DNA from 4 places in the Exiguobacterium sp. s133 genome. Region 4 is predicted to be linked to each of the others. Evidence: riboswitches for the same ligand, from Rfam matches in the RefSeq annotation. Region 4 holds a riboswitch; each other region holds the start of a gene.

The links. A riboswitch is a leader RNA that binds a small molecule or an ion and turns the genes downstream of it on or off. The one in region 4 is predicted to bind S-adenosylmethionine.
Positions count from the first base shown of each region.
Region 1: linked by a shared signal. The riboswitch ahead of KNP96_RS04090 (methionine ABC transporter ATP-binding protein) and the one ahead of KNP96_RS12905 (alpha/beta hydrolase) in region 4 are both predicted to bind S-adenosylmethionine.
Region 2: linked by a shared signal. The riboswitch ahead of KNP96_RS15240 (Na+/H+ antiporter NhaC family protein) and the one ahead of KNP96_RS12905 (alpha/beta hydrolase) in region 4 are both predicted to bind S-adenosylmethionine.
Region 3: linked by a shared signal. The riboswitch ahead of mtnK (S-methyl-5-thioribose kinase) and the one ahead of KNP96_RS12905 (alpha/beta hydrolase) in region 4 are both predicted to bind S-adenosylmethionine.

Region 1 is NZ_JACSMK010000002.1:300,997-308,955, reverse strand. It holds gene KNP96_RS04110 (hypothetical protein) at 1-83, opposite strand, end outside; gene KNP96_RS04105 (CAP domain-containing protein) at 442-1,320, shown strand; gene KNP96_RS04100 (MetQ/NlpA family ABC transporter substrate-binding protein) at 1,799-2,614, opposite strand; gene KNP96_RS04095 (methionine ABC transporter permease) at 2,648-3,313, opposite strand; gene KNP96_RS04090 (methionine ABC transporter ATP-binding protein) at 3,303-4,316, opposite strand; SAM riboswitch class I at 4,400-4,506, opposite strand; gene KNP96_RS04085 (aminotransferase class I/II-fold pyridoxal phosphate-dependent enzyme) at 4,569-5,756, opposite strand; gene KNP96_RS04080 (alpha-glucosidase) at 5,923-7,530, shown strand.
Region 2 is NZ_JACSMK010000014.1:9,607-17,565, forward strand. It holds gene KNP96_RS15200 (4a-hydroxytetrahydrobiopterin dehydratase) at 1-143, opposite strand, end outside; gene KNP96_RS15205 (cysteine hydrolase family protein) at 308-841, shown strand; gene KNP96_RS15210 (nicotinate phosphoribosyltransferase) at 858-2,309, shown strand; gene KNP96_RS15215 (hypothetical protein) at 2,410-2,739, opposite strand; gene KNP96_RS15220 (YwpF family protein) at 2,883-3,374, shown strand; gene KNP96_RS15225 (histidine phosphatase family protein) at 3,378-3,953, opposite strand; gene KNP96_RS15230 (alpha/beta hydrolase) at 4,000-4,959, opposite strand; gene KNP96_RS15235 (metal ABC transporter solute-binding protein, Zn/Mn family) at 5,129-6,097, shown strand; SAM riboswitch class I at 6,177-6,280, shown strand; gene KNP96_RS15240 (Na+/H+ antiporter NhaC family protein) at 6,361-7,668, shown strand; gene KNP96_RS15245 (hypothetical protein) at 7,711-7,911, opposite strand.
Region 3 is NZ_JACSMK010000007.1:133,191-141,149, reverse strand. It holds gene KNP96_RS11080 (sugar ABC transporter ATP-binding protein) at 1-1,270, opposite strand, end outside; gene KNP96_RS11075 (sugar ABC transporter substrate-binding protein) at 1,267-2,346, opposite strand; gene mtnA (S-methyl-5-thioribose-1-phosphate isomerase) at 2,366-3,412, opposite strand; gene mtnK (S-methyl-5-thioribose kinase) at 3,409-4,578, opposite strand; SAM riboswitch class I at 4,655-4,757, opposite strand; SAM riboswitch class I at 4,962-5,063, shown strand; gene KNP96_RS11060 (2,3-diketo-5-methylthiopentyl-1-phosphate enolase) at 5,144-6,334, shown strand; gene KNP96_RS11055 (2-hydroxy-3-keto-5-methylthiopentenyl-1-phosphate phosphatase) at 6,331-6,990, shown strand; gene KNP96_RS11050 (methylthioribulose 1-phosphate dehydratase) at 6,987-7,607, shown strand; gene KNP96_RS11045 (1,2-dihydroxy-3-keto-5-methylthiopentene dioxygenase) at 7,623-7,959, shown strand, end outside.
Region 4 is NZ_JACSMK010000010.1:61,721-69,679, forward strand. It holds gene rho (transcription termination factor Rho) at 99-1,463, shown strand; gene KNP96_RS12890 (type B 50S ribosomal protein L31) at 1,561-1,806, shown strand; gene KNP96_RS12895 (DedA family protein) at 1,842-2,492, opposite strand; gene KNP96_RS12900 (thymidine kinase) at 2,675-3,292, shown strand; gene KNP96_RS12905 (alpha/beta hydrolase) at 3,476-4,234, opposite strand; SAM riboswitch class I at 4,295-4,397, opposite strand; SAM riboswitch class I at 4,613-4,717, shown strand; FMN riboswitch at 4,870-5,014, shown strand; gene ribD (bifunctional diaminohydroxyphosphoribosylaminopyrimidine deaminase/5-amino-6-(5-phosphoribosylamino)uracil reductase RibD) at 5,173-6,219, shown strand; gene ribE (riboflavin synthase) at 6,204-6,830, shown strand; gene ribB (3,4-dihydroxy-2-butanone-4-phosphate synthase) at 6,830-7,959, shown strand, end outside.

The sequences.
Region 1 (7,959 bases), on a different contig from region 4:
ACGAGAATCATCCAACCTGAAAACAAGTACTGCTGAATCGCGAGAAACGTAATCGATTCATAAATAAAATAGAGAAGAATCATGGCATACTCCTTTTGATGGATATTATATGGACAAACACGTATTTTTTTCCTTACGATTCCTAATATTAGCTAGGTGATGAAAGAACGGCAATAAGATTTGCAAAGAATGAAAATAAAAGAATGTTCACACATTTCAACAAGAGGGGAAAATAGTTCATTTTCTGTACGATAATGAAATGAGAATGGCTTCGGACTAAGTTGTCAGACCTTTAAAGGCGATGTTACTAAAATGTGTCTGTGTTGTGAACAAGTCGAATGAATCATGTGATTTTCTTAGAATGGATACTCTGACTGTTCGAACGGTTCAATTTCTTTTAAAATAAGGGTAATGCAAGAAAGAAGGAGGCGGACCAGCAGGATGAAAAAAGTATTAGTCCTCGGGGTAATAGCATTTGCTTTCTTTGGTTGCGAAAGCGTTCCAATCGAACAAGCGGAGGCGGAGTACCCGAAAAGTGGGGGAAAGCTGATTGATGCATATACAAGTGAGTACCCGGGATACAAGTGGGAAGTCAGACGGACAGCGACAGAGGAGTTTGTCGCACTGACGAAAGACGGGAAAGATTACGGGAAGTATCGTTTCCGGGACGGCGTGACGACGCAAGGCGCGACGTTAAATAAAGATACGGAAGCGACGCTTGCGAAAAAAGGCTGGAAGGTCGTCAAGTCCTATCGAAAGGGAAATACGAACTACATGCTGAACCTTGATCACGCAGCCGTCTATGAAAAGAACGATAACTACGTGACGTATTTCTTTGATCAATATGATAAAAATCGCGTCAAAGCAACACTGGCGATTCCGAAGGACGTCGAAGCGAAAAAAGAAGGGTTCTATGGTGCTGCTTCAAAAGCATTACGGACGACGGATGAGAAATTGATGTTACGCCTGATGAACTGGGAACGTGCCGAATACAAGAAACCTGCATTGTCGCCGTATACAGCATTAAAACCGGTCACGCGCGGACACAGTGAAAACATGGCGGAGAATAACTTTTTCTCGCATACGGATCCTGAAGGCCGTGACCCGTTCGCCCGGATGAAGGCAGAAGGCATTCGCTTCTCGATGGCGGGTGAAAACTTATCGATGGGGTATCCGAATGTCTTCGCTGCCCACTGGGGATTGATGAACTCAAAAGGGCATCGTGAAAACATCATGCAAAGCGGCTTCAAACAAGCGGATGTTGGAGTGGCGTTTAGAAAAGATGCACCGTACTTTACGATTAACTTTAGAACACCGTGAAAATAGCACGAACTAAAGTAAAGCCTAGGTTCTCGTCAATGGGAACCTAGGCTTTTTGGTTTGTCTTGAGTCCCGGGAAACGTGATATCTTACGAATCAAAAAACGTAGGTGGTTGATATAAGTGGTACGAAAGATTCTTACTTCCCGTGCTTTCCTCGGGCGAGGCGCAAGCCGTTGCCTCTTTCCCTTACAGGTCAAGATGCAGGGTCTCGCCTGCCTCTGACAGCGCAAGCAAGCCTTGCGCTTTTTCCCGTAGGAGTCACGTGGAAGCAAATCTTTTTAGGCTTTCTAATGGAAGAAGACCTGAGAAAGGCTGCGATTCGGGAAGGGGGAGCGACGAGTAACAGAGATACTATCGAAAAACCGGACGGCCCACCCCTGTTATTGAAAGGAGGTGGAGCCGTCCGGTTTTTTATGGCGTTTATTCTTTTGAGAAGTGGCGAGAATAAGGTCTTTCCGTAAAAGTGACACTTCTGCTCAATTCGCCCAGTCTGGTTTGCTGAATCCTTTGAATGATTTTTCGATCACTTCATTAAAATCATCCGATTTGACGACAGCGGTTAAGTCTTTGGCCAGTTGTTTGTCTTCGTCACTTGTCTTAACAGCGACTAAGTTGCGGTACTGCTCGTTCATCGTCTCGAGTGCGAGTGCATCGAGTAAGTCGAACTTCGCAGCAAGTGCGAAATTTCCGGGAACGGCTGAAATATCGACACTTTCGACAGCGCGTGGAAGCTGAGCGGCTTCAAGCGGTTTGATGACGAGTTTCTTTGGATTTTTGATGATGTCCTTTTCTGAGACGGTCAGTGGATCGGTATCTGCTTTTAGTTCAATCCAACCTTGATCCGCTAACAGGTTCAAAGCACGTGCCTGGTTCGTCGGATCGTTCGGTGTCGCGACTTCAGCGCCTTCTTTGACATCGTCCAACGTTTTATAGGACTTGCTGTATAATCCCATCGGTGCGGTTGGGACAGTGATCAGCCCTGTGAGGTCGAGATTTTTTTCTTTCGCAAACGTTTTTAAATAAATCGAATGCTGGAACAGGTTGGCATCGATATCACCGCTCCCGAGGGCAAGGTTCGGTTGAATGTAATCACTGAATTCGACGATTTCGACTTTATAGCCTTTCTTTTCGAGTCCCGGTTGAATCGCTTCTTTGACCATATCGCTATACGGACCACTCGTCGCCCCGATTTTGATGGACTTCGTTTCTTCATTTGCACTGCTGTCACCGCATCCGGCTAAGATGCTTGCTCCTAATAATCCTGTTGCTAAAAAGGCATAGCGTTTTTTCATCGTAATCTCTCCCTTGCGTTCTCTATTTGTAAGTTATCGTTTATCGGCGACACGTGCGAACCGGTTGCCGAGTGCCTGAATGACTTGAATGATGACGACAAGCACGACGATCGTCATGATCATGACGACGTTATCGTACCGGTAATAACCGAACCGGATCGCGAGGTCACCAATTCCGCCGCCACCGACGATCCCTGCCATCGCTGAGAATCCGATCAGGCTGATCAAGGTCAACGTCAAGCCTTGAATGATTCCGGGCAATGCTTCCGGAAGGAGAACACTGATAATGATGCGAAGCGGTTTCGCCCCGCACGCTTCTGCTGCTTCAATCAAGCCGGGTGGAATCTCACGGAGTGAGGTTTCGACGAGTCGGGCGAGAAACGGAATCGCGGCGACGCTCAAACTGACCGAGGCGGCAGCGGGACCGATTGTCGTCTTCGTGATGAGTTGCGTCAATGGAATCAAAGCAACGAGTAGGATGATGAATGGTAACGAGCGGACGATGTTGATGGCGAAGTCCAACGTCGTTCGAATGAAAACATTTTGGAAAAAGAGTCCGCGGTCGGTGATGAATAATAAAATCCCGAGTGGAATTCCGATGATGATGGCGAAGGCGAGTGAAATGCCGACCATGAAGGCCGTCTCTCCGAGTGCTTTCGTTAAGTCGGGAAGCATTGTCGTAAACCGGTCAAGCGACATCTTGAATCACCTCGATTGCGTGCAACTGTCCCTCGAGCCAGGTTAAGGCACGATTCACATGCAGTGTCGGTCCCGTCAAACTGACGATTAAGACGCCAAACGCGACGTCCTGAATGTAGTCGACCTTCCCATGCAGGATGCTGACTGCGATATCGAATTGTTTGATGGCTTCAGATAAGGTACTCTCACCTGTTTTTTCACCCGTGAACTGAAGTCGAATGACTTTGCCGGGTGTCGTCCGTAAAATTCGTTCCGGCAACTCGATTTGGAGTGCCGTATCGACGTAATGTTTTGTGACCGGATGTTCGGCTTGACTAAATATGGCGTAAGTCGAAGCGACTTCGACGACTTCACCGTGCGCCATGACGGCAACGCGGTGACAAATTTGTTTGACGACATCGATTTCGTGGGTGATGAGGATGATCGTCAAACCGAGCCGGGCGTTCAAATCTTTCAGTAAATCGAGAATCTGGAGCGTCGTCACCGGATCGAGCGCTGATGTCGCTTCGTCACAGAGTAAGATGTTTGGATTGTTGGCGAGCGCTCGTGCGATGCCGACGCGTTGTTTTTGTCCACCACTGAGTTGGCTCGGATAGTTCGTCTCGAATCCTTCGAGTCCGACGAGTGCCGTTAATTCTTGAATCCGTTTCGGGAACTCACGCCGTTTGACACCGGCAGCCTTTAAGGCGAACGCGATATTGTCGGCAACCGTGCGGGACTGAATCAGTTGAAAGTGTTGAAAGATCATACCGACCCGGAGACGGAGTTTGCGGAGAGACGTTTTGGAGACACGTGATAGATTGGCTCCGTCTACTATGACCGTACCGCTCGTCGGTGTCTCGAGTCCGTTAATCAACCGTAAGAGTGTACTTTTTCCGGCGCCGGATTCACCGATGATGCCGAAGATTTCCCCTTGTTCAATCGTTAAGTTGACATCGTTTAATGCAAAAATCGGTGTGCGGTCACGGACAAATTGTTTTGTGATGTGTGCGAACTCAATCATGATGTTTCCCTCCCTATACAAAAAAATCGCTTTTTTCCAGTTAGAGAGCAACCAGAAAAAAGCGACGAATTGTAGAATTTCGTAACTTATCTCTCAGAACAAAAGAAGTTCTGTAGGATGTGGCACCGTTCCATTACTGGTGGTTGCCGGACGTCGTTGGGCCTAATCCCTCGGTCGCTCTCGATAAGTAGCTATGCTGTTGGGATTTACTTTAACGGAAATGATTCCCATCTGTCAAACGTTTTTTCAGAATTATTCGGCAACGGCGGTTTGGAAGAGCTGAAGGGTCCCGATTCGTTTGACAGCCTCGACGAGTCGGTCGACATCGGCAATCAGACTGATCCGGACGTAACCTTCACCGTATGTACCAAAGAAATGACCCGGTGTCACGGCGACGTGCGCTTCGTCGAGCAGGTGATCGGTGAAGCTTTGTGACGTGAAGCCGGACGGAACAGGGAGCCAGACGAAGAACGAACCACCCGGAACCGGTCCTGCCCAGCCGATTTCGTTTAATGCACCGAACAACGCATCGCGTCGCGTCTCATACAAGGCGCTCAGTTCACGGACACATGTCTGATCGCTTGAAAGTGCGACCGTCGCTGCATGCTGGATCGGTGTGAAGGCACTGACGTAAAGGTGTTCCTGGTATGTTTCGATGCTCGCGATGACGGATGGATTACCGATCGCAAAGGCGATCCGAAAGCCGGACATGTTGAATCGTTTTGAGAGCGAAAACAGTTCGATTCCGACGTCTTTTGCCCCTTCCGTCTGGAGGAAACTACGTGTCGGACCATCGAAGCTGATCCCGCCGTACGCTAAATCGTGGACGACACAAATGTCGTTTTCATCAGCGAATGCGACCGTCTGTTCAAAGGCTTTCGCTGTCGCCGTCGCACCGGTCGGATTACTCGGGTAGTTGAGGAACAACATCCGGGCCCGTTCGACGTCGAGCGAATCGAGGAGGTCATAGTCAGGCAAAAAGCTATTTTCAGCGAGAAGCGGAAGCGTGATTGGATACGCACCGGCAAGTGCTGCGCCCGACAAGTAATCCGGGTAACCGGGATCCGGGACGATGACTCCTTCACCGGGATTGACGATCGTCTGCGGAAGGGCGACGATGCCGGCCTTGCTTCCGAGTAAAATCGCGACTTCTGTCGCCGGATCAATCGACACGCCAAATTCTGATTCATAAAAATTAGCGACGGCCTGCTTTAAGAAATCATGTCCGCGAAACGGGGGGTACTGGAGATTACTTGCATCATCGATGGCTTGTTTTAAAGCATCGAGAATATGTACGGGTGTCGTTTGGTCCGGCGTTCCTTGACCAAGCGTGATGACGTCGTGTCCTGCGGCTTTGACGGAACCGATCCGTTGGGCAAGTTCTGCGAAGACGGGATCGGGCAAGCGATCGATGGCGATCGATGGGGCGAAATGTTTCATCTCTGTTCCTCCTTCGGGTATTGTCGTCAAGAATAGCGAATTTTCAGTCAAAATGAAAGAGGTTTTTTAAAATCCCTTAAAAATTAGAAGAACATTCCAATTTCAGACGATGTTCTTGATACACTAGACAAGTAATCGATTGACTACTAGACGGGAGATGGAAAAGATGAATCGGACCTGGTGGAAAGAAGCCGTCGTTTATCAAGTGTACTGGCGGAGTTTTAACGACTCGAATGGAGACGGGATGGGGGACTTGCGGGGCGTGATCGAAAAGCTCGACTACATCGCCTCACTCGGGGTGGGTGTCATTTGGCTTAACCCCTGTTATACATCACCTGATATCGACAACGGTTACGACATCGCTGACTATTACGGCATCATGGAGAAAGCCGGCACGATGGCAGATTTGGACCAGCTGATTGAATCGGCGCATGCGCGCGGCTTAAAAATCATTCTCGATCTTGTCGTCAATCACACAAGTAATCAACATCACTGGTTTGAGGAGTCGCGCCGTGATCAAACGAATGATAAGTCAGATTGGTACATTTGGCATGACGGGGAAAAAGGAACACCACCAAACAATTGGCGGTCGTATTTTGCGCCGAGTCCATGGACGTGGGATGAAGGACGGCAACAGTACTATTTTCATTCGTTTGCGTCAGAACAACCTGATTTGAACTGGGAACAGCCTGCCGTCCGTCAAGCTGTCTACACGATGATGCGATGGTGGATTGACCGAGGTATCGATGGTTTCCGGATGGATGTCATTAACTTGATTAAAAAACGAGCGGCGTTTGACGATGTGGAGGATCCGTTTGACTTGTCCTACTTAGGCAATCAACCGGGAGTCCATGAATTTTTACAGGAGATGCATCAGGAAGTTCTTGCGGGGAAAGACTTGTTTACGGTCGGGGAGATTCCGTTTGTCGGTCCCGAAGACGGGCTGTTATATGTCAGCGAAGAACGTCAGGAGTTACAGACGTTGTTTCATTTCGAAGTCGCCGATGACATGGAAGAAATGGACCTGTTGCGGTATAAACAGATTCAAAAACGGTGGTATGATGCGCTGTACCCGAAAGGCGTCACTTCACAATTTTTGAATAATCACGATCATACAAGACAAGTCACGCGCTTCGGTAGCGAGCGCTATCGTGTCGAGAGCGCCAAGTTACTCGGCTTGATGTTACACACGTTACCGGGTATCCCGTATGTCTATCAAGGAGAAGAAATCGGGATGACGGGTATTCGTTTCTCGGATGCTTCTCTGTACCAAGACGTCGCCTTCCGTAATCGTTACGAGGAGCGCGTCGCAGCGGGAGAGCCGAGTGGCGCTGTCTTGTCATCGATGCAGCTACGGGCGCGGGATAATTCGCGGACACCGATGCAATGGGATGATAGCCGGGCAGGCGGATTTACGACAGGGGCACCATGGATGACGGTCAATCCGAACTATAAAACAATCAACGTGCAGGCAGCTGAACAGGATCCGCAATCGGTTCTCGCGTTTTACCGGGAGTTGATTCAATTACGAAAAGAACATCCTGTCATGGTGTATGGCGTGTATCGTGATTTGGCGATTCAGGATCCTTATCTTTACGTATATGAACGGGAATTCGCAGGGGTGACGTGGCGAATCGTCTTGAACGTCCATGATGAACAGGTCGAAACGACATTCGCCTTACCGAATGAACAGTTACTTCTCTCGAACTATGAAGAGAGTGCAAGTGAGATCTTACAGCCCTATGAGGCGCGTCTGTACCAAACGAGTCGGTGAAATAGTGAAGGGTTTCATCTTAGGAAAATACAAGAAAGTGACACGCTAGAAAAAGTGCCGTGGTTTTGAGGAACATTCTGATCGAGGGTCATGACAAGAGTTAGGTCCCGCTGATTTCGAACGGGCTGATGAAAAAAGAAGGAGCTGACTCAAGAGTCGCTCCAACATCAATCAGAGTGACGGACGGTTTTGTTATCCTCACCGCGAATCGCGCTACCTTTTCCCACAGGGGTCGAGGATGAACGTTCCCGTCCTCCATTAAGTAAATGGCCGATGACCCACTTTTGACGGGATCATCGGCCATATCTATACAAATGTTTATTGTTTCAGATAGTTGAGTGTTTGACTGAGATACGTATGGAAAAAGTCCTGATTCCTTTTAATCGAGAGTGGTTCCCGCTTTTGAGTCAGACCCTTTGAGCGTGTAGA
Region 2 (7,959 bases), on a different contig from region 4:
AAAGAACCGACCTCTTGAACAAAATCAAGTGCCGCCGGAAAAGAATCCAATGTGTAGATGCGTACGATTTCGTCATCGACGACGCTCCAGTCATTCAGACCTTCTAAACGTTCTTCTACCTCATACTCATTCAACCGTTCCATTCCATTCTCCTCCTCTACTATCGTTTTCGTCCTATACCTTATACCCTACTTTCCTTACTTCTTATACCTCTACTCGTTCGATTTCTTCCTTTTGCCTTCGAAGTGAGATAGAGTACAATGTGAAAGAGAACACTATATCCCATTCAGGAAAGGGGCTATCGCTCATGCGCGCTCTTATCGTTATTGATTATACGTTTGATTTCGTCGCCGATGAAGGTAAGCTGACTTGCGGTAAACCGGGTCAACTCATCGAAGGACGCATCGCATCGCTCATGGATGAATTTTCGACGAACGATTATGTCGTCATTGCAAACGACCTTCATGAAGAAGGCGACACATTCCATCCGGAAACCGTCCTCTTCCCGCCTCATAATATTCGGGGAACACACGGACGGGACTTATTCGGACAGGTCGCAGAGATGGCACGTGTTGCGGATCATGTCATCGACAAGACGCGCTATAGCGCCTTTGCTGGGACGGACCTAGATTTACGTCTTCGTGAACGGCATATCACAGAAGTTCACCTCGTCGGCGTTTGTACAGACATCTGCATCTTGCACACTGCTGTCGACGCGTACAATCTCGGCTATAAAATCGTCGTCCATGCTGACGCCGTCGCCAGCTTCAATGCGGCCGGCCACGACTGGGCACTCACACACTTTAAACAATCGATCGGCGCAGAAGTCGTCGGCGAATAAGAAGGGATCTGTCTTCATGTTACAACGTAATCTTGCACTTCATACTGACCTCTATCTTCCGAGATGGATGTATATCTACTGGAAGGAAGGGCGCCATAATGAACGTGCTGTTTTTGACGTCTATTACCGCAGCAATCCATTCGAAGGTGGTTATGTCGTCTTCGCCGGTCTTGAAAATATCATCGAATATATCCAGACACTCCACTTCACAGAAGAAGACATTACGTATCTTCAAACGATGATCGGGTTCCCGGATGAATTCAAGGATGAGTTACGTAACTTTAAATTCAATGGCTCCCTCTCGAGTGTCAAAGAAGGCGAAATCGTCTTCCCGAACGAACCATTAGTCCGGATTGAAGCACGGATTTTTGAGGCGAAGTTACTGCAAACGGCCATCTTGAACATCGCCAATCACGAATCGTTGATTGCGACAAAATACGCACGGATTCGGCAGTCGGCACCAGGCGCGAAATTCCTCGAAGCCGGTTCACGCCGCGCCCAAGGAATCGATGCTGCTTACTTCGGAACACGTGCCTCTTATTTAGCCGGGTTCGACGTGACAAGCCTCGCGTCGGCCGGCCGCGACTTTGGTATCCCATGTGGTGGAACGATGGAGCATGCAGATATCCAGTTTCATGATGATGAGTTGACGGCTTTCCGGACGTTCGCATCGCATTATCCGGATCAGGCGACACTGCTCGTCGATACGTACGATACGCTTAAAAGCGGACTCCCGAACGCGATCACGGTCGCAAAAGAACTCGCAGCAGACGGACATAAGTTACGCGGGATTCGAATCGATTCCGGCGACTTATCCTACCTATCAAAACGCGCCCGGAAGATGCTTGATGAAGCCGGCTTACTCGACGTCGAAATTGTCCTGTCTGGTGATTTAGACGAATATGTCATTCAAGACCTTCGCATCCAAGGGGCACAGGCAAACACCTTCCTCGTCGGAACACGCGGCATCACGGCGTACGAACAACCGGCGCTCGGCATGGTCTATAAACTCGTCGCCCGCGAAATTGACGGCGAACTTGCACCCGTCATCAAAGTTTCGTCTTCAAAAGCGAAGACGACGACACCGCATATCAAGGAGGCGTACCGCATCGTCGACCCGGAAACGAACAAGTTCAAAGGCGACTACATCACGTTACTCGATGAAGATCCGAGTCAACTCGACTTCGTCGATTTGATTGACGTCCGTGACCCGTCGTTCCGGAACCGGATTGAAAACTTTAAGGTTGAACGGTTACTTGCACCGATCTTTAAGGACGGTGAACTCGTGTATACCGTTCCGACGATTGAAGAAAGTCGTCAGTTCCACGAACAGCAAATCGGACGCCTGTGGGAAGAGTACAAACGTCTACGTCTACCTGAAATCTATGCCGTCACGTTCAGCGACCGTCTCTGGAAACTGAAACTCGACATGATTCGGAAAACACGCCTCGCAAGTGGTGTAAAATAACAAAATCAAGCAGCCTCAAGAATCAAGCTTCTTGACGGACGTCTTGAAAGGCTACCTTTTCATCTCCCTCTCATTTTTCTATACGCTAAAAACAGCCCCTTCAACTGAAGTGGGCTGTTTCGTTTGGGTGAGCAGTCATTTTGGCTGTCGCTTGTTCCATTTGTTGACGAAAGTACCACGCAAAACCAAGCGCACCTCCGATGAAGACGATATAGGTAATCCGTTGACCGAACTCAGCAAGAGAATCGGCGTAAAAGATACTAATTAAATGATCACTTCCACTGATAAGAAGCAAACAGGCGATCAGGAGCGCTATGCGGTACGCAAGCGTCGGGCGATCTTTTGGCTCAGCATGCCAATACATGATGATGTGATGGGCAAGTAAGATAATCCCCACGATTCCTAATATTCCTATAAGTGCTTGCGGCATAATAAACGGTCCTCCTGTTTCTGATTTCTAGTTCCATTTAAACATAGTTCGACTCGAAGACGTTACGAAAAGTTTCGCGCAGGCGACAGACTCACGTTATACTGAAGAAAATCACGTACGAACAACAAAAGGAGGAGTTCTTTTTGAAAACCTTTAAATTGTGTACATTACGTATTCTCATGGATGAATCAGGGCGAGATACGACAATCCCCGTTCAGATTAAAGATGGGCTGACGGTGAGTACCGACCAAACCGCCCAGTGGGTCGCTGAAATCGTCGTCACCGACACCGATCAACCGATTTTGAAAGAACTGTTCGAGAAAAAGCTGCGCGCTTTGATTGAAATCACGATTTCACGGCCGGACAATGACCCCGCCGCCATGATCGTCACGCCTTATGAAAGTACGCAATTGAGCGAAGGCGTCTCTTATCTCTTTACCGGTAAGATGGTCATGATGAAAAATGATTTATCCGAATCGATTTTGCGTGAAGTCGTCGAAGACAACTTTACTGGCGAAGAGCTGATTCAAGAATATAAAGACCGACGCTCTAAACGTGGTGCTCATATCACGAGCATCGCGAAAGAAACGTTTAAACAGTACTTACAAGAACATCCGGCAACCGTCGAAGGATGATGTTCAAATTGTGATATGGTCCGCTACATTAATCCGCTCAATCTCATAACGGTCGGAAAAACGAATGTAATTCGCACATGCATTTTTTAACGGCGTCCGGTAACTGAATGTCTCATCAATCGAGGAGAGTGCCGCTTTAATCGTATGCGAATGGCAGACGACTAAGAGGCGTTTTCCTCGATATTTTTCTGTCAGTTCTTCAACCGCACTGAAGACACGCTGTTGAATTTCCGCTTCCGTTTCAAGCCCCGGGACGCGCTCTGCATCATTTGCCTGCACTGCTTCGTAAATTCCGGCGACCGGTTCACCGGAAGCCGTTCCAAATTCGCGCTCGACAAGCCGTTCATCCGTTTCCGTCAAGCTTAGACCGATCGATTGACCAATGATTTCAGCAGTTTCGACAGCTCGCGATAGCGGACTTGAAATCAAGACGTCCCACTGTTCTTCTGCCAGGTAGGCAGCACTGAGAGCCGCCTGTTTTCTACCGGTCTCGTTAAGCGGTATATCTTCACGTCCTTGAATCCGCTCGTTTAAGTTCCAGTCCGTTTGACCGTGTCGTACTAAACAAATTTCCGTCATATTGCAGTCTCCTTCTAAAGAAATATGACTGATTGTATCATGTTTCCTAATGAAGCGCCTCTCGTTTCGGTAAGACAAGCACTTGACAACTGAAGGCTTCGATTCGTTCGAGCAAACGTTCAATTTTGAGTGGATTTTCAGTTTGGGCAAAGCTCGCCAGCGAATGTGTGCCATTCGGGAAAGAGAATAATCGAACATCCGCCCCGACATCCGCCCCCTTCTCAACAAAGTGGAGTGCTTGAGCAAACGGGACAATCGGATCCTTTTTTCCGTGCAGCAGCATGATCGGCGGCGAGTCGGAACTTAAATGTGTCGCCGGGGAGACACGCATCATCAACTGTCGCCATTCTTCACGTCCACCCCCATAAAACTTGATATGGGCAATCCAGGTTTGAATGAATTTAAACAACAGAAAATTCGTCGGCGGATACAAGGCGATGACTCCACTGATTAAAGGAAGATGCGCCTCCGCCTGTTCGCCGATAAATTCAGTCGGGGCAAGCGCCGTCGTCAACATTAGGGCTCCACCTGCTGAATCACCCCATAAAAGCATGCGACCGCGCGCGATGCGTAATTCATCCGCTTGTTGATTTAAAAAACATAAGGCATCTCGAACATCTTCCAGGTTGTCCGGAAAGTAGCTGCCATCCTCAAATAAACGATAGTCGATGCTGCAAACGGCAATCCCGAGTTCTAAAAACCGGTCGATGATTGGAGCAAAACTAAACACATCATCACGGTTTCCACGAACGAATGCGCCGCCATGAGCATAAATCGCGACCGGAAACGGCCCTTCTCCCGGTGGATAATAGATATCTAACGTCAAGTCCTGCTGATTGACCGTCTTGTATAAAAGATTTCGTGGTGCTAATTGCTTTTCGGTAAGCGGCAAGACCGGCTCCGTCCATCTGAGTAAGGCTCCATAATTATTCCAAATACTCGCACCAGCAGCAGCCGTCGTCAAAATAGCGGCGCCACCCATCAACCATGCTGTTTCACGTTTCACCTCATCACCTCCAAGGCTCATTCCGATTTCACTTCTACTCTTCTCTTACCCGATTTATTTTGAACTAGAACTTCACAACATTCCGACTTGACGCTTTAATTTCCGTCGGATATAGTTAGAAAGTCCAAATCGGAACAATTACGTTTTAATTATCTTGGAGGGTTCATATATGAAAAAAATCATTCCAGCGTTAACCATCGCGACAGTAACTGCCAGTCTGCTCGCCGCATGCGGCTCATCGACTTCAAATTCAGACGAAGACGGTAAATTGCAAATTTATACGTCGACGTTCGCCACGGCAGCCATCGCCAAAGAAATCGGCGGAAAGGACGTCCAGGTCGAATTAATCGTTCCCCCTGGCGCCGACCCGCATTCGTATGAGCCGACTCCGAAGCAACTGACGACGATTGCGAAAGGCGATCTATTTTTACTTACCGGCACAACCCTTGAGCCGTACTCTGAAAAGATTAAGGAAAGTTTAGCCGGTAATTCCATTCGTTTTGTCGAGACAAGTAAAAATATCGACTTACTCGAAGCTTCCGCTTCGCTTCATACGCACGAAGAAGACGCACACGATGACCATGATGATCACGAGGCTGAAGAAGAGTCGCACGATCATGGACAATACGATCCGCATGTTTGGCTCGACCCGAACAACGCCAAGAAAATGGCTGACTCGATTACGACCGCGTTAGCAAAGGAAGCACCTGACCGGAAGGAAACGTTTGATAAAAACCTCGCACTCTTTAACAAACAAGCAGATGAACTCGACCAAAATTTACAAAAAGCTGTTGACTCCGGTTCGAAAAAGGAGCTTCTCGTCACGCATGCCGCATACGGGTACTTGGCGGAACGTTACGGTTTCACGCAACTGCCGATTGCCGGTATTTCACCGTCTGACGAACCGTCCCAAAAACAGCTGGCTGCCATCGTCAAGGAAGCAGAGATGCATGACTTAAACTATATCGCCTTCGAAGAGACGGTGTCGCCAAAGGTCGCCCGTGTCATCCAAAAAGAAATCGGTGCCGAATCGATTACGATTCATAACCTCGAGTCCGTCGCAAAAGATCAACAAGATCAATCGTACTTTGATTTGATGAACGAAAACGTGACGACGCTCAAACAAGCACTGCAGTAAGGTACAGTTGACAAGCATTAAAAGATACGTTAGGGTAATAAACGTGTTTTAAACAACGACTAAACAACTAAATGACTTCTTTTTATCGCGAGAAACGGAGGGACTGGCCCAATGATGTTTCGGCAGCGGACGATTGATTCGTACTGTGCCAAATCCAGCAAGCTATGGCTTGAGAGATAAGAAGAGCGTCTTTTTCAGTAAAGACCTCCTTCTTTCTTGCGAAGGGGTCTTTTTTTGTATGCTGAAGAAATGGAGTGATTCACATGAACGAAACGGTTACGCCGAACAAATGGGCGTTGTTCCCCTTGTTCGTTTTCCTTGTATTATTCATCGGTGCAGGAATCTTCTATAACGACTTTTACAAATTCCCCATCTTGATTGCAGCTTTAATCGCCTTGATTTTTGCTGCTGCGACATCTAAGGGAGACATCAACCAGACCGTCGAGCGGATTGCCCGCGGTGCCGGAAATCCGGACATCATGATCATGGTCTTCATCTTTTTACTCGCTGGCACATTTTCTGGAACAGCGAATGCAATCGGAGCCATTGATGCGACCGTCAACGCTGCACTCAGTTTCCTACCCCAGTCTCTTTTAATGAGTGGATTGTTCATCATTGCCGCTTTCATCTCGATGGCGATGGGAACTTCGACCGGCACAATCGCTGCCCTTGCACCGATCGCACTCGGGATTCATGACGCGACGGGTGTCAATGTCGCACTCGCCGCTGCTGCCGTCGTCGGTGGAGCAATGTTCGGTGATAACTTATCGTTTATCTCAGATACGACAATCGCCGCTGTCCGGACACAAAAAACGAACATGCGTGATAAATTCAGAACGAACTTTTTAATCGTCTTGCCTGCTGCCGTCATCACTGTCATCTTACTCGCTTTCGTGTCAGGTTCCGGAGATGTCGTCGAAGCGAAAGCATTTGAATTTTATAAGCTGATTCCGTATCTTTCCGTCATCGCGCTCGCACTCTTTGGTGTCAACGTCATTCTCGTCTTACTCGGCGGGACGTTATTGACAGGCATCATCGGAATGATCGACGGTAGTTTCGGAGTAAGTGGGTTTGTCCTCGCGATGTCTGACGGATTGATGGGGATGGCAGAAATCTCAATCTTGACGTTGCTGATGGGTGGACTCGTCAGCCTGATCACCTATAACGGTGGAATTGCTTATCTCAAAGAAACGCTGACACGAAAGATTTCGAAACGCCGGGGAGCTGAGTTCAGTATGGCTGCCCTCGTCAGTGCAACGAATCTCGCAACAGCAAATAATACGATTTCGATTCTTGTCGCCGGTCCGCTCGCTGCTGAAATCGCGGATACGTATGACATCGACCGGAAGAAGTCAGCCAGTATCCTCGACCTCTTTTCCTGTGGTGTTCAAGGAATCATCCCGTACGGAGCGCAACTTTTGATTGCCGCTGAATTGACGAAAACGGCGTCACCCGAACTGATTCCTTATTTGTTCTATCCATTTTTACTGTTCGTTTGTGGATCACTGGCAATCTTCTTCGGCTTCCCACGCCGGAAGAGCGATGCCGCACAGAAAAACAACATGTCGTAAAACAAACAACCCCCGTCGCTTCGTCTGCGACGGGGGTTCACTTTATTTTTGTTTTTCTTGACGATTCAAAATGAAATAGGCAATCGCCGGAAGCGGAAATTGAACGAGTCCTGCTCCACCCCATACCCACGGATTGCGTCCTGTCTTGCGGGCACCAAGGAAGAGGAACGTGGCTTGAGCACCTAATAGTGCTGCAATGCTTGTCCAAACTCCTTTTGGTACTTTTTTAATCGATTTCACCATGATATTACACCTCTCTTCGTTTATGCATCAGTAGACTTTCTTCTCTTT
Region 3 (7,959 bases), on a different contig from region 4:
CAGCATCGGCGAGGAGCCATTTGCCGATCGCGACCTTCTGCTGGTTCCCGCCGGATAATCCTTCCACGCGTTGCGTTTCATCCGTTGATTTGATCGCCAATCGTTTGATGATAGCGTTGGCGGCAGTCCGTTCCGTTCCCGTCTTGACCCAACCGAACCGATTGACGAATTGTCTGAGACTTGCCGCGGTCATGTTTTGATAAATCGGATCCGTGACAAGGATGCCTTCTTTCCGGCGTTCTTCCGGGACCAGACCAATCCCGTGTCTGACTGCCTCGTGCGGCGACCGGATAGTCGCCGGTTCGCCGGCTATCCGAATCTGTCCCGCCACAGTCGGAGTCACTCCGAAAATCGTCTTACAGAGCTCGGTTTTTCCCGCTCCGACAAGTCCGGCAATTCCAATCACTTCACCTGCATGAACCGTCAATGACAGCTGATTGAGTTCACCCGGGACCATCACTTGATTGAGCTCGAGCAACGCTTGCCCGACGGTTCGGGTTTGCCGGTCCGTCTGTTGCAAACGTCTTCCGAGCATCTGTTCAACGATTGTCTCTTTCGTTTGCCCGGCTAATGCTTGGCGGGCGACAAGTTTTCCGTCACGCATGACGGAAATCGATTCACAGATTTCAAATAATTCCTGCAGGCGGTGTGAGATGAAAATCACGCCCAATTGTTCGCGTGTCGCGAGTTCCCTGATGATGCGAAACAAACGTTCCGTCTCCCGTTGACTGAGCGGCGCCGTCGGTTCATCCAGGATTAAAAAATGGCTGTCTTGAACGAGTGCCCGGGCAATCAAGACCAACTGTTTGTCGGCAAGGCGCAGTTCACTGACCCGTTGCCGGACATCAATCGAAGACTGGAGTTTCCCGAGCGCCTCCCGTGCAATCTGTTCAAATCGGCGTTGCCGGATGACCCCTTTGAGCTGTCCGTTCGTCAACAAATCGAGGCAAATGTTTTCCGCGACCGTCAAGTATGAAATCAATGCCGTATCGACTTCTTGGTAGACGATTTCAATTCCCGCCCGTTTCGCGGCCCGTGGCGAATCGATCTTCAACGGCACACCTTCAAACGAAATCGTCCCGTCATACGCCGCATGCGCTCCCGCCAATACTTTCATCAGCGTCGACTTACCGGCGCCGTTCGCTCCGACGAGCGCATGAATTTCCCCGCGGCGGACGGAAAAGTCAACAGCATCAAGCGCTTTGACACCGGGGAATTCAATTGAAATCCCACGCATCTCGAGCCGGTTCGTCGCGTCCAGATGCGTCATTTCGCAGCATTCGCTTTCCGCAGTTTTTCCATCCACGGTTCATTGAATTTCTCAGATGTGCTCCAGCCCTTGATGATTGTATCGAGATTGTACATCGTCGTATCGGCTTTGAGCGCCTTTTGCTCGACTAATTTAGCGTCCAGATCAAAGCTGCCCGGTGTTTTTTCACCGGCCAGTTTTTTCGCCAGCAGGCGCATGTCCGTCTGTCCGATCAAATGCGGATCAACGGCACTCGTCGACACCCAGTTGCTGCCATTCTCACGCATCAGGTTGATGTCCTGATTCGAGACATCGATTGAAATCAACGGGATTTCCTGACGTTTGTTGTCTTTTAAGGATTTATAGGCGCCTTTTGCGACTTCATCCCACGCTCCCCAGACGGCATCGATGCTTCCTTTCGGATATTTCGCGAGAATCGCGTTCATCTTCGTCGCGATATCGCCCTGGACATCCTGGAAATTCGTCGGTCCGACCGTTTCAAGCGTCTTGATTTTGCCGTCCGCTTCATACGTCTTATAGATTTCCTGACGGCGGTCAAGCGGTGCAAACCCCGGACCGAACCACAATTTGATGACCCGGACCGGCTTGTCGTCTTTCACTTTCGTCACTTCATCGAGTGAAAGTTCTGCCAGTTTGTGATCATCCTGGAACGTCTCCGTGATGCCTGTTAACGTCTGGTCCTTTTTCTTCGTCACCGTATCAAACGTCACGACCTGAATCCCTTTGTCGATCGCCGGTTTAATCATGTCGTAGGCATAATCTTCTTTTCCGTGCGAGATGATCAGTCCGTCATAATCCTGCTGAACGGCTTGCGCCACCAGTTCCTTGAACTTGACGTCATTGCCTTCGGAAATGAACGTGTTGACCTTAAACCCAAGCGCCTCCCCTTCCGAACGGGCACCGTCTAAAAATTGTTTCGTATGATCATCGGACGCCAGATTGCGGATGACGGCAATCTTGATGTCGCCTTGGACACTTTCCGGCACACCGCTGATTTTTTTCGCCGGTGTCGCTTCACTATTGGCGCAAGCAGCCAGCAAGACCGCCGGTGCGAGTAAGAATGCTAATTTTTTCATCTCGATCTCTCCTGTCTGTTTAGATGACCTGTTGTCCAATCGCCTGTTCGATCGTTTCCACGCTCGGCCGTTCAATGACGCCGAGTTCCGTGATGATCGCCGTGATGAGCTCGTGCGGTGTCACGTCAAACGCCGGATTAAAGACCTTTGTTCCGGCTGGTGCCGTTACTTTCCCTGCCAGTTGCGTCACTTCACTAGCATCGCGTTCTTCAATTTCAATCTCGTCACCTGATAAACTCGTCACATCAAACGTCGACAGCGGCGCAGCGACATAAAACGGAATCCCGAAGGCACGTGCGAGTAACGCCAGCTGGAACGTCCCGATTTTATTGGCCGTATCCCCGTTACGGGTGATCCGGTCCGCGCCGACGATGATGGCGGTGATCTGCTTTTCCTTGATCGTATGTGCGACCATATTGTCCGTGATCAAGGTGACGTCAATCCCTGCCCGTTGCAGCTCCCATGTCGTCAAGCGCGCCCCCTGCAACAAAGGCCGGGTTTCCGACGCATAGACGGATAACGGGATGCCTTGTTCCTTCGCAAGATAAAACGGGGCCAGTGCCGTCCCGTACGCCGCTGTCGCAATCGATCCGGCGTTACAAATCGTCAACACCCGGTCTCCCGCTTGAAACAGCTCCAACGCATGCACACCGATTTGCCGTGACGTCTTGGCATCGGCTTCATAAAGGGCAATTACTTTTTGTTCCAGACGTTTCGGCAGTTCCTCGAGCGTTGTGCTCGAAAGGATAAGCTGATTGAGCGCATCGAGTACGTTCCGCAAATTGACGGCGGTCGGCCGGGTCGCCAGTAACTCCGCCGATACCGTCAACAGTTTTTGTTTGACCTCGTCAAGCGATCCCGTCGTCCGGAACGCTTCCTGCACGAGGACGAATCCACCGAACAGACTGATTGCCGGCGCCCCCCGGACACGAAGTTGTTTAATCGCCTCAACCGCTTGCGCCAAATCATGAATGACTTCGTACCGTTCTTCTTGCGGGAGACGGGTCTGATCAAGGATCTTTAAGCACGCCCGCTCATAGATGACACTACGGATAAACTCGCTCATCGGCTCAATTCCTCCGTCACGTCAAAATTCCGGAGATCGGTAAACGTCTTACATTCGCCGCGCCGTTTAATCAATGCCGTCCCGAGGCGTAACGCATGACGTTTCCGTTCAAGGCGCGTCGCAGCATCCGGAATTTGTTCCAAATCAGCGACCGGTGCCAAACCAATCGTCCGCCGGATCAGTTCACAACCGGCGAAACCGAGCGCGTCTTGGAGAATTGTACTGAGGACATCATCGACAAGCCCGGGTACCGTCCGGAAAGGTTCGACGGCTTCCCGTTCCCAAAGTGCCGTGAACGTCGAAGCAAACGTCAGCCAGAACGTATCGATATCCTTCACCCGCGTCTCCCGCAACTCAGCATAGTTCGGATACGCCGCAAAGCAGAGGTGGGCAATGAACTGACCGACATCAAACCCGAACGGTCCGTAAAAAGCGAACTCCGGATCGATGATTTTCGTTTCGCCCGCGGAAGCAAAAATGCTTCCTGTATGTAAATCCCCGTGTAATAAGGCTTCCCCTTTCGTGATGAACAACGTTTCGAGCTTCGCCACTTCCCGCTTCAGTTTTTCGTCCTGCCAGAGCTGCTGTACGTCTGTTTCCAAGCCGCTCTCGATGTTGTTTGTTTCCGCGTCGTAAAACGGATCCGTAAAGATTAACTTTTCCGTGATGTCGCATAAATCCGGGTTGTAATAGTCACGTGCGACCTGCTTTTTTCCGACTGGACCGAGCGCAAAATCTGACGTGAAAAATAACGTCCGCGCCAAGTAAGAACCGACATGTTCTGCAAGGAGCGGATACGTTTCGCCGGCGAGCAATCCCGTCCGAACGATTTGCAGGTGCGACAAGTCCTCCATCACCGTATACGCTTCTTCATGACTGGCATGAAAGACCCGTGGAACGAATGGCGTCGCGTATTTTGCGAATTCCTTCAGTGCCAACTGTTCGATCCAGGCCCGCTCGAGTGACAAGGGCCAGCTTTCCCCGACGACTTTTGCATAAGGTAATGCCTGCTTCAAGATCAAACGTTCTTTCCCTGCCTGAATCCGAAAGACTAAGTTCAAGTTGCCGTCGCCGATTTCTTCTGCCGTCGCTTCTTCCTGTCCGATGAGTCCGAGTTCCCGGACACGTTTAATGGCGTCTTGTTCTGTAAATGCTTGATATGCCATCTTGCTTCCCCCTTCATTTCTACACAAAAAAACGCCGCTTTTCGTCATAGAAAAGAGGCGCGGGGTATCATCCGTCCTCTTATCTCTCAGACGAATGTCTGTTGGATGTAGCACCGTGCCGGATGGTCGGTTGCTGCGGCGTCTTCGGGCCAATTCCCTCTGCCAACTCACGATAAGAGTCATATGTGGTTGTTGTGTTCGATGTTGATTCGAATATTACGCCCGTCTTAAATCATCTGTCAATTCCAATTTTTAGTGAAAAACCATTTAAAAGACCGCCATCTATAGAAGCGGATTTCAAAAAAAATAAATTTTCAAAAAATTATTTGACATCACGTCCATCTCATGTAAAAATTGCAATTAGATTTCACAATTTCATCCAATTCTTATCAAGAGCAGACGGAGGGACGAGCCCTATGATGTCGCAGCAACCGACCAGTTGGCACGGTGCTAATTCTTGCAGCTAACACGCTGACAGATAAGAGTCCACGCGCAATTTTTCATGGTCTCTTGTCATTGACGAGGGACCATTTTTGTATTTTTTAACAAGGGAGAGACGACGATCATGGCGTACATTACCGCAACTTACCAACTCGGCGTGACCGATCAGTTACCAAAACGGGCAGAGCAAATCGCCCTCGGTCTGACGGTCGGCTCATGGACCGATTTGAATCACTTGGAACAACAACAGCTTGAATCCTTTAAAGGACAAGTCGTCCATACGGAAGAACACGACGGAAAAGGGTATGTCACGATCCGTTATCCGGAACACAACGTCTCACGAGACTTTTCGGCGATTTTGACGACCGTCTTCGGCAAGCTGTCACTCGACGGTCAAATCAAACTGACGGATCTTCAGCTTCCCGCTTCATTCACACCGGATTTCCCCGGTGCTAAATTCGGCATCGAGGGCGTCCGCCAATTGATCCAAGTCCATGATCGCCCCCTGTTGATGAGCATCTTCAAAGGCGTCATCGGACGGGATCTCGTTTTTTTACGGGAACAACTGGAAGCCCAGCTCGCCGGCGGGATTGATCTCGTCAAGGATGACGAAATCTTATACGACAATCCGCTGACACCGGCACTCGACCGGGCGCGGATTGGACGGGAAGTCCTCGATGCACACTATGAACGGACCGGTAAACGGGCCCTTTATGCGATTACATTGAGTGGTCCGGTCTTCCGCTTGAAAGAGCAGGCGAAACGACTGGTCGAAGCCGGAGCGACAGCCCTCCTGCTCAACACGTTTACATACGGGCTTGATGTCTTGCGGGAACTGGCAGCCGATCCGGAAATCCCGGTCCCGATCTTTAATCATCCGGCGTTGAGCGGTGCCTTGATCGCCAGTCCCGAGTACGGGATTGCCGCCCCGGTCCTGCTCGGAACGTTGCCGCGGATTGCCGGTGCCGACTTGACACTGTTCCCGTCGCCGTACGGGAATGTCGCCCTCGCCAAAGACTTGGCCCGCGGGATTGCCGTCGAAGCGACCCGAATCGGTGAGACCAAAACAATTCTCCCGGTCCCGTCCGCCGGAATCCACCCGGGTCTCGTCGCCCAGCTTGTTCGTGATTTCGGCGTCGATTCCGTCATCAATGCCGGAGGCGGTGTCCACGGTCATCCGCAAGGTGCTGCGGCCGGAGTCATCGCTTTCCGCCAGGCACTGGGCGCAGCACTGGCCGGCGAATCACTGACAAGTGCCGCCCACCGGCACGAGGAATTACGTGTCGCTCTCGATGCTTGGGGGATCACGAAATGACGATCCGGATTTTATGTGACTTTGACGGAACAGTAACGGAGCACGATAATATCATCGCCTTGATGCAGGAGTTCGCTCCGCCGGAAAAATTTGAACCGTTAAAACAAGGTGTGCTCGACCGGTCGCTCTCGATTCAATCCGGCGTCGGACAGATGTTTCAGCTGCTTCCGTCCAGTCAAAAACAGGACTACATTGATTTCTTGATGACACAGGCAGTCATTCGTCCCGGCTTCGACACCTTACTCGCTTTTGCCAAATCAAACGAGATTGATTTTTCCATCGTCAGCGGCGGGATCGACTTTTTTGTCCAGCCGATTCTTGCGGATGTACTGACGGACGAAGCGATTTATTGCAACGGCAGTGACTTCAGCCAGGAGACGGTTCGAATCGAATGGCCGCATGCCTGCGACGCGGCCTGTACAAATCAATGCGGCTGTTGCAAAACCTCGATCGCCCGGAAGCTGAAGCAGAACGGTGACACGATCATCGCGATCGGCGACTCCGTAACAGATTTTGAACTGGCTAAGCAGGCGGATCACGTTTATGCACGGGATTATCTGATCACGCTATGTGAACAGCACGGCATCCCGTATACGCCGTTTGAAAACTTTCATGACATATTGAATCATCTGCAGACAAAGGTGGTGTACACATGACCTTCTTAAAACGATATGAAGAATTACGTGCCGTCAAACAGGAACTTGCAGCACGCGACTGGTTCCCCGGCACAAGCGGCAATCTCGCCATCCGGACAGCCGATCAACCGACTGAATTTCTCGTGACGGCAAGCGGGAAGGACAAACGGCAGGATACACCGGACGACTTCGTCCATGTCGACGCGTCCGGTCAACTGATCGGCGAACAGACGGGTCGTCCCTCTGCCGAAACGTTGCTCCACGTCGAGGTCTTCAACCGAACGACTGCCGGGTGTTCCCTTCACGTCCATACGATTGACAATAATGTCATTTCGGAACTGTACGGCGACCAAGGCGAGATTCGGTTTGCCGGTCAGGAAATCATCAAGGCACTCGGCCGTTGGGAAGAAGATGCGGAAGTCCGTGTGCCGATTATCCCGAACCATGCCGACATTCCGACGCTTGCCGCTGCCTTTGCAGCACATGTACATGCCGAGAGCGGCGCCGTCCTGATTCGCAATCACGGCATCACCGTCTGGGCACCGACTGCCTTTGAAGCGAAAAAACAGTTGGAAGCATTCGAGTTTTTGTTCAGTTACACCTTAAAACTACAAACGTGCCGACAGGCGATTCATTAAAAGGAGGAATTTACAATGGCAACAGTACTTTTCCAACAGACAAACGAACGGTATACGGATCAAAATGAGGTCTCTTCATTCCTTGCTTCACGCGGCGTCTTATATGAACAATGGGACGTCTCGAAGTTACCGGGCGACCTCGTCGAGAACTTTACATTAACGGATGACGACAAACAGACGATCTTAACGACATTCGCGGACGAGATTAAAGATGTTTCGGAACGTCGCGGTTACCAGACGGCTGACATCATCGCACTGTCGGATACGACACCGAATCTCGATGAATTACTCGTCAACTTCCAAAAAGAACACCATCATACCGATGACGAGGTCCGCTTCATCGTCAGCGGCC
Region 4 (7,959 bases):
ATATGTGATACCTTTAATTCACAAAAGATTTTTTTGCTTTATCATTAAATACGTTACAGAACTTTGCTGTTGAATTTATAAAGAATAGGTGAATGCATATGCCAACTGAAAAAACCGATAAACCAGAACGTTCCTATACACTTGCCCAACTCGGTAATCTGACATTGAAGGATCTATATGAAATTGCGAAAGTAAAAAATGTTCCGCAATACCGGGAAGCGCGGAAGCGTGAGTTAATGTTCAAGATTTTAAAAGCACAAGCAGAATCAACCGGTCTCTACTTCCTCGAAGGGGTGCTTGAAGTCATCCCCGGCAATCCACAGATGCAAAACGATGGTGGTTTCGGCTTCCTTCGTCCCATCAACTACTCACAATCCTCTGAAGATATCTACATCGCCGCTTCACAAATTCGTCGTTTTAATCTTCGTAATGGAGATGTCGTCACAGGAAAAGTCCGTCCACCGAAGGAAAATGAACGTTTCCAAGGTTTATTGAGCGTTGAAGCAGTGAATGGAGAAGCGCCGGACACGGCCCGAAACCGTTTGTTCTTCCCTGCGCTGACACCGATCTACCCCGATCGTTTAATGCGTCTTGAAACAGAACCGCGTCATCTGTCGGTTCGTGTCATGGACATGATTGCGCCGGTCGGATTCGGGCAACGCGGATTGATTGTCGCACCACCGAAGGCGGGGAAGACGTCCTTGTTAAAAGAGATTGCGAATTCGATTCAAGTCAATCATCCGGATGTTGAGTTAATCATTCTTTTGATTGATGAACGACCGGAGGAAGTGACGGATATCGAACGTTCCGTACCGGGAGCAGACGTCGTCAGTTCGACGTTTGATGAGACACCGGATAATCACGTCCGGATTTCAGAACTCGTCCTCGAGCGGGCGATGCGTCTCGTCGAGCATAAAAAAGATGTCGTCATCTTGATGGATTCGATCACACGTCTGACGCGTGCCTATAACCTGACCGTCCCGCAAAGCGGACGGACCTTATCAGGGGGGATTGACCCGGCTGCTTTCCATAAACCGAAACGTTTCTTCGGAGCAGCACGCAACATCGAACATGGCGGCAGTTTGACGATTCTCGCGACAGCACTCGTTGAGACCGGTTCACGGATGGACGACGTCATCTATGAAGAATTTAAAGGGACCGGCAACATGGAGCTTCATCTTGACCGGAAACTATCAGAGCGTCGCATCTTCCCGGCGATCGATATCCGGAAATCCGGCACACGGAAAGAAGAGTTGCTCCTACCGAAAGATCAACTCGATGCGTTGTGGACGATTCGTCGGACGATGAATGAATCAAACGAGTTCGTCGACAGTTTCTTGCGCAAGATTAAGGATACGAAAAATAATGAAGAATTCTTCGTTGAACTGTTGAAGGAAAAGAAGAAGCCGATTCGCCGGGCAGCAGCTAAACCACGGACGATCAAAACAGATACACCGACTTGAAAATAGGTATTGCGAGACGATGAAAAATCGTTTAGTATAGGAAGGTAACTTACTCTGGCTCAGCAAATGAACCAGGGCGGAAGGAGAGAAATCAACCATGAAACAAGGAATTCACCCAAACTACAACAAAGTTGTATTTATGGATTCAACTACTGAGTACAAATTCTTAACTGGTTCTACTCGTTCTTCGAACGAAACAATCACTTGGGAAGATGGAAACGAGTACCCACTCATCCGCGTGGATGTGTCTTCGGACTCGCACCCATTCTACACTGGTCGTCAAAAGTTCAACGCTGCAGACGGTCGTGTCGATCGCTTCAACAAAAAATACGGCCGCAAGTAATTGCGACCTATCCATTAAAAAACAGCCTGTCTCCATCACTGGAGCAGGCTGTTTTTGTATAGACTGAACTGGGCGCGATAGGTCAGGTAAGTCTTCAACACGAACGATGAGCCGATTGCGCCGGCAATGCCGGTGATATACGGGAGCAAGTCAGGATTTGTCGCGAATTGTTCGAAGAGACGACTGAAGGAAAAATGTCGGCCGAGGAAAAAACCTGCGCCGAGAAAGACACTAATCCAAATCAAAGCCCCGGTATACGCATAGACGGCGAAAACCCGAAACGGCATCTTCGAAACACCGGCAAAAAAAGCGGACAGTTGGCGAAGGCCAGGTATGTAGTAACCGATAATCAAGACCGACTTGCCGTAACGAAGAAAGCCGGCTTCTGCCGTGACAATGTGTTTTTCAGAAATGCGAAACTTCGGTCCGATTCGATGAAGCAACGGCATTCCGAGTTTCAGACCAAGCAGGTAGCTGATCGTCATCCCGATACAGCTTCCGGCGTAAGCGGCGAGAATCGTTCCGATTAAGGGTAAATTGCCTTGATGCATCCAAAAACCGGACATGATCAGTAACGTTTCATCCGGAACAGGAAGCCCGATGATCCCCCCGGCTAGAAGGATCGCAAGTCCGAATGAACCATATTGATGAAGCACTTCATGTAATATGTGATGGATCGGGAACACCTTCCTTCATAAATTCTTCTTCTATAGTGTACAGGAAATGAGGACTGGTTAAAACGACAAGGTGGGGAATCATGGGAATGAACGGATGGATTTTTGATTTCGAGAAGTCAACTCTTTTCCTTATATTCGATTCGGGCTATACTCGTTAAAGTGACTAATTTTAGAGGACGGTGTCTGCAATGATGCATGTAATAAATCAGTATGGTTGGATTGAAGTGATTTGCGGAAGTATGTTCTCTGGTAAGTCGGAAGAATTGATTCGACGCGTTCGCCGGGCTCAGTACGGGAAGTTGCCGGTCCAAGTGTTTAAACCGGCAATCGACGACCGTTATCATGAAGAACATGTCGTCTCGCACGTCGGCAACTCTGTCATCGCGGTACCGATGGCGACGAGCCGTGACGTGTACGCGGCAGTCGCACAAGAGACACAAGTGGTCGCGATTGACGAAGTTCAGTTCTTTGATGATGAAATCGTCGATGTCATCGAGGCCCTCGCGCAGGACGGAAAACGTGTCATCTGTGCCGGACTCGATCAAGACTTCCGGGCGGAACCATTCGGTAAGATGCCGGAACTTCTCGCACGGGCAGAGTTCGTCACGAAACTGCAGGCGATCTGCCTGTCGTGCGGTGACCCGGCATCGCGGACGCAACGTTTAATCGACGGTCGACCTGCCAACTACAATGATCCAATCATTTTAGTCGGCGCGTCAGAGTCGTATGAGCCGCGTTGCCGCCACTGCCATGAAGTGCCGGGGAAATCGCAAGCCCTGCAACAATGGAAGAAACAGCAACAGAACTGATGAAGTAAACGAAGGACTGATTCATCAGTCAGGACCACATCAATCAAATGGCCGATACTCCCATCGTTTCAAGGGAGCATCGGCCATTTTTTTTGCGCATTCATATTGTTCTGGACGGCTTAGTCGATGCTTGAAACACGCATCGAAACAGTCTTCATCCCTTGCTTTTGCGCAGGAAAGACATCAACCGGTGTGGGTCAAACGACTATATTGGTGTACAAAGTGTGTTGCCTCGCGGACAATCGTTTCTTGATCATAATCGAGGGTCGCGACATGATAGGAGTCAAGCAGGCAATAGCTCCGTTTGTCCGTCGAACCGATGACTTGATAAAGGTAATCCGAACTTTCAGGCGGGACGACATGGTCTTCGGCAGAATATAAAATAAGTGTTGGAATCTCGATGGCTGGTAAGAGTGGACGTGTCTGGTCAATCAAGGTCAAAAGTTCCGATGCGCAGACGACAGGGACTTGGTCATAGATGATTTCAAACGCTTCACGTTTAATGTCTGGGGTACTTTCTTTTAAGTAGCGTGGACAGTCTTCAAAAGATAATGCTTCATAGGCAGGAATCGCTAACGCTGCATTGATCGTAATCAATCCGTCAGCAGGTAATCCTTCCGCGACGAGTGCAAGGGCAAGTGTCGCACCCATCGATTGTCCGGCGATGAAAATGGACGAACAATGATTGGTTAAGACGTCGAACCCTTGGCGGAGGCTTTGTTTCCAATCTTCAGCAGTCGACGCTTCGAAATCACGGATGCTCGTCCCGTGTCCGTCGAGACGCGGGGCATACACGGTAAACCCTTGGGCGGCAAACTGCTCTCCGACAGTACGGACGCTTTGAGGGGTTGCGTTAAAACCGTGAGACAGTAAAATACCGATTGGACCTCGTTCAATCAAAAAAGCTTCTGCGCCAAACAGGACGGGTGATGATGAATTCATAAAGGGTTCCTCCTTCTATTAAAAAACTCGTAGTGCTTTAGGCGCACTACGAGATTCTCGTAAGTATCATCCAAAGCATCGGCTTTGCTGGTCGGAGCACCTTGCATGTTGCAGGTTGCCGTGGGTTCGTAGAGCCAGATCTCTCGCCCACTCTTGATATATCGTATAGGAATTGTCGGAATAATCATTGTGAAGAGGATAGCATTGATTGAAATACGTTGTCAAGACGTCAAAAAGAAGTCGAAATTGATAAACTGGGTAATTTGGTTTAATTTTGAAAATATGGTTGACTTGAGAAAGGAATCCCCGTAGTGTAAGCATTAGATTCACGACATAAGAACGACTTGAAACATCACACATATGAACTTCATACCGTAGCACTTATCGAGAGAGGTGGAGGGACTGGCCCTACGAAACCTCGGCAACAGACTTCTTACGTCGTACTGTGCCAATTCCGTCAGACGTTTGTCTGAAAGATGAGCGGAGCGGATTCTGCCTTAGTGCAGATGGAAGGATCCTTTTCTTTTAAGAGAAGGGTCCTTTTTTTGATGTTTTCCTAAAAAAAGAGAATGAAATACAATTCATTTTGTATTTTAGAATGACCTGTGCTAGTCTTGAGCTGTATAACTCAATAACCAGTTCTTCGGGGTAGGGTGAAAATCCCAACCGGCGGTGATGCGATTGATAAATCGATGAGCCCGCGACCTGCAGTGTACGCACTGTGGCTGACTTGGTGAGACTCCAGGGCCGACGGTAAAGTCCGGATGGGAGAAGGACGAAACAATGCGCTTGCTGCCATTTTCTGAAAAAATGTTTTCAGGGAAAGGTCTGTTTCTGTATGTGTAAAAACAGAAACGCGAGACGCTTATTTCGTCAATCCTTCAATCACGACGCCCCTTTTACAGGAGGCGTCTTTTTTATTGAAAGGAGCGGAAAAAATGGAAACATTCATGAGTTATGCGATGCAACTAGCACACATGTTAAACGGTCAAACGAGCCCGAATCCGAGTGTCGGCTGCGTCATCGTCAAACAGGGGCGGATTGTTGGTTTTGGGGCCCACCGTTATGCGGGAGGACCCCATGCCGAAGTCGAAGCGCTCCTCATGGCAGGTGAAGCAGCACGCGGAGCCGATCTCTACGTGACACTCGAACCGTGCAATCATCACGGCAAAACACCGCCGTGTACGGAAGCAATCCTCGAAGCAGGAATCAATCGTGTTTTTATCGCGACAGAGGACCGCCACGCGCTCGTCGCAGGAAGCGGTATCACACGTCTCCGTCAGGCGGGGATTGACGTCGAAGTCGGTCTACTAAAAGACGAGGCAGTGGCACTGTATGAACCATTTTGGACGGCGATTGAACGAAAACGTCCGCATGTCACAGTGAAAGTCGCCCAAACGATGAACGGGACGATTGCGACGGGTGAACAACGCTTTATCACTTCGGAAGCGGCACGTGCTGACGGACGGCAGTTACGCGGGATACACGACGCGATTCTCGTCGGAAGCGACACGGTGATCATCGATGACCCGGCACTGACGTTGCGCAGTTCGACCGGCATCGAACCGGTCCGTGTCATTGTCGATCGCCGCGGGCGCCTGACTGAAACATTCCAAGTCTTAAACGATGGCTTGAATCCGACGTACTGGCTGACGGAACAGCCACGAACAAGCGAACGGGCGAACGTGACGGTTTTCGTCGGGACGTATGCGACACCGGACCAAATCCTCGAACTTTTATATGAACAAGGTATTCGCAGTCTGTTGATTGAAGGCGGTCCCACGATTCAATCCGCATTTTTAGAAGCGGATCTCGTGGATACGATCGAACTCTATCAGGCACCGTCCCTCTTCAGTGGGACCAAGTCTCTGACGACGGAACAGGACATCGAAGACCGTTTTGATTTAGTGAAAATGAACCAAATCGGACAAGACGTCCATCTCCAGTATGTACGAAAGGAGAGGATGACATGTTTACCGGATTGATTGAAGAACTCGGCACAATAAAACGGAAAGTCCCCCGTCCGAACGGGCTGGCGCTCGAAATTGAAGCGACAGCAGTGCTTGATGGAACAAAGATTGGCGACAGCATTGCCGTTGATGGGATTTGTTTGACGGTGACGGCGATGACGAAGAGCGGATTCACGGCCGATGCCGTCCATGAGACGATCCGAGCGACGTCGCTGCAGACGTTACGGGTCGGAGCAGCCGTTCAACTCGAACGCGCGATGCCGGCGAATGGACGGTTCGGCGGTCACTTCGTCAGCGGTCATATCGACGGAACGGCTCGGTTTCTCAGCCGGCGACCGGACGGTGAAGCGATGGAATACCGTTTTGAGGCAGGCGACTGGAGCAAGTACTGTATTCCGAAAGGATCGATTGCGATTAATGGGACGAGCCTGACGCTGCAACATGTCGGAAACGACGCGGTGACGATTTCATTGATTCCCCATTCACGCCAAGTCACGACGTTCGATCGCTTGCAGACGGGTGCCCTCGTCAATATCGAATGTGACTTGATGGCGAAACATCTCTATCACTTTACGCAGAAGGATGCGAAGACGGACTGGTCGGCATTTTTAGGAGGCGAAGTATGATGAACGGATTTGATTCGATTGAAGAAGCAGTGGATGACTTAAAACGCGGACGACCGATTATCGTCTGTGACGATGAAAACCGTGAGAACGAAGGGGATCTCGTGTTACTTGCGGAACATGCGACACCCGAGATGATTAACTTCATGATCACTTACGGCAAAGGACTCGTCTGTGTCCCGGTCAGTCCGGATATCGCAACACGACTCGAACTCCGGCCGATGACAGATGTCAACACGGATCCGCACGGAACGGCTTTTACGATCAGCATTGATCATGAAGATGCGAAAACCGGCATCAGTGCAGCGGAACGGGCAATGACGATTCAGCGGATGTTGACGGATGGTCCAAAGCAGTTCAAGCGTCCCGGACACATCTTTCCGTTGATCGCAAACGAAGGCGGCGTACGCGTCCGGCGTGGTCATACGGAAGCAGGGATTGATTTGGCACGGCTCGCGGGAAGCGCCGAAGCGGCCGTCATCTGTGAAATCATTTTAGACGACGGGACGATGGCACGGGTTGATGATTTAGTGACGTATAAAGCAGAACATGATTTAAAAATGATTACGATCGATGCTCTCGTCCGCTATCTCGAGCGCTCTGTCCGCCGTGAAGCGGAAGTCTTGTTACCGACGACGCACGGGGCGTTTCGGATGCTTGGTTATACGACACCTGACGCCAAGGAACATGTCACGGTGCTATCAGGTGAAGCAGAAGACGGGATGCTCGTCCGGGTTCATTCCGAATGTCTGACGGGTGACGTCTTCGGATCAAAACGGTGTGACTGCGGTCCGCAACTCGACGCGGCGCTCGACCGGATTGAACAAGAAGGCGGCGCTGTCCTCTACTTGCGGCAAGAAGGTCGGGGGATTGGTCTGATGGCGAAGCTGAAAGCCTATGAGCTCCAAGAACAAGGACTCGATACGGTCGAGGCGAACCATGCGCTCGGATTCGCAGCCGACTTACGCGACTACGCCGTCGCAGCAGCGATGCTTCAGGACCTCGGTGTCACGAAAATCCGTTTGATGACGAATAACCCGGATAAACAGCAAGCGCTCGAAACGTACGGCATCACTGTGCTTGAGCGGGTTCCGCATGAAGTACCGGCAAGTTTAGAAAACCACCAGTATCT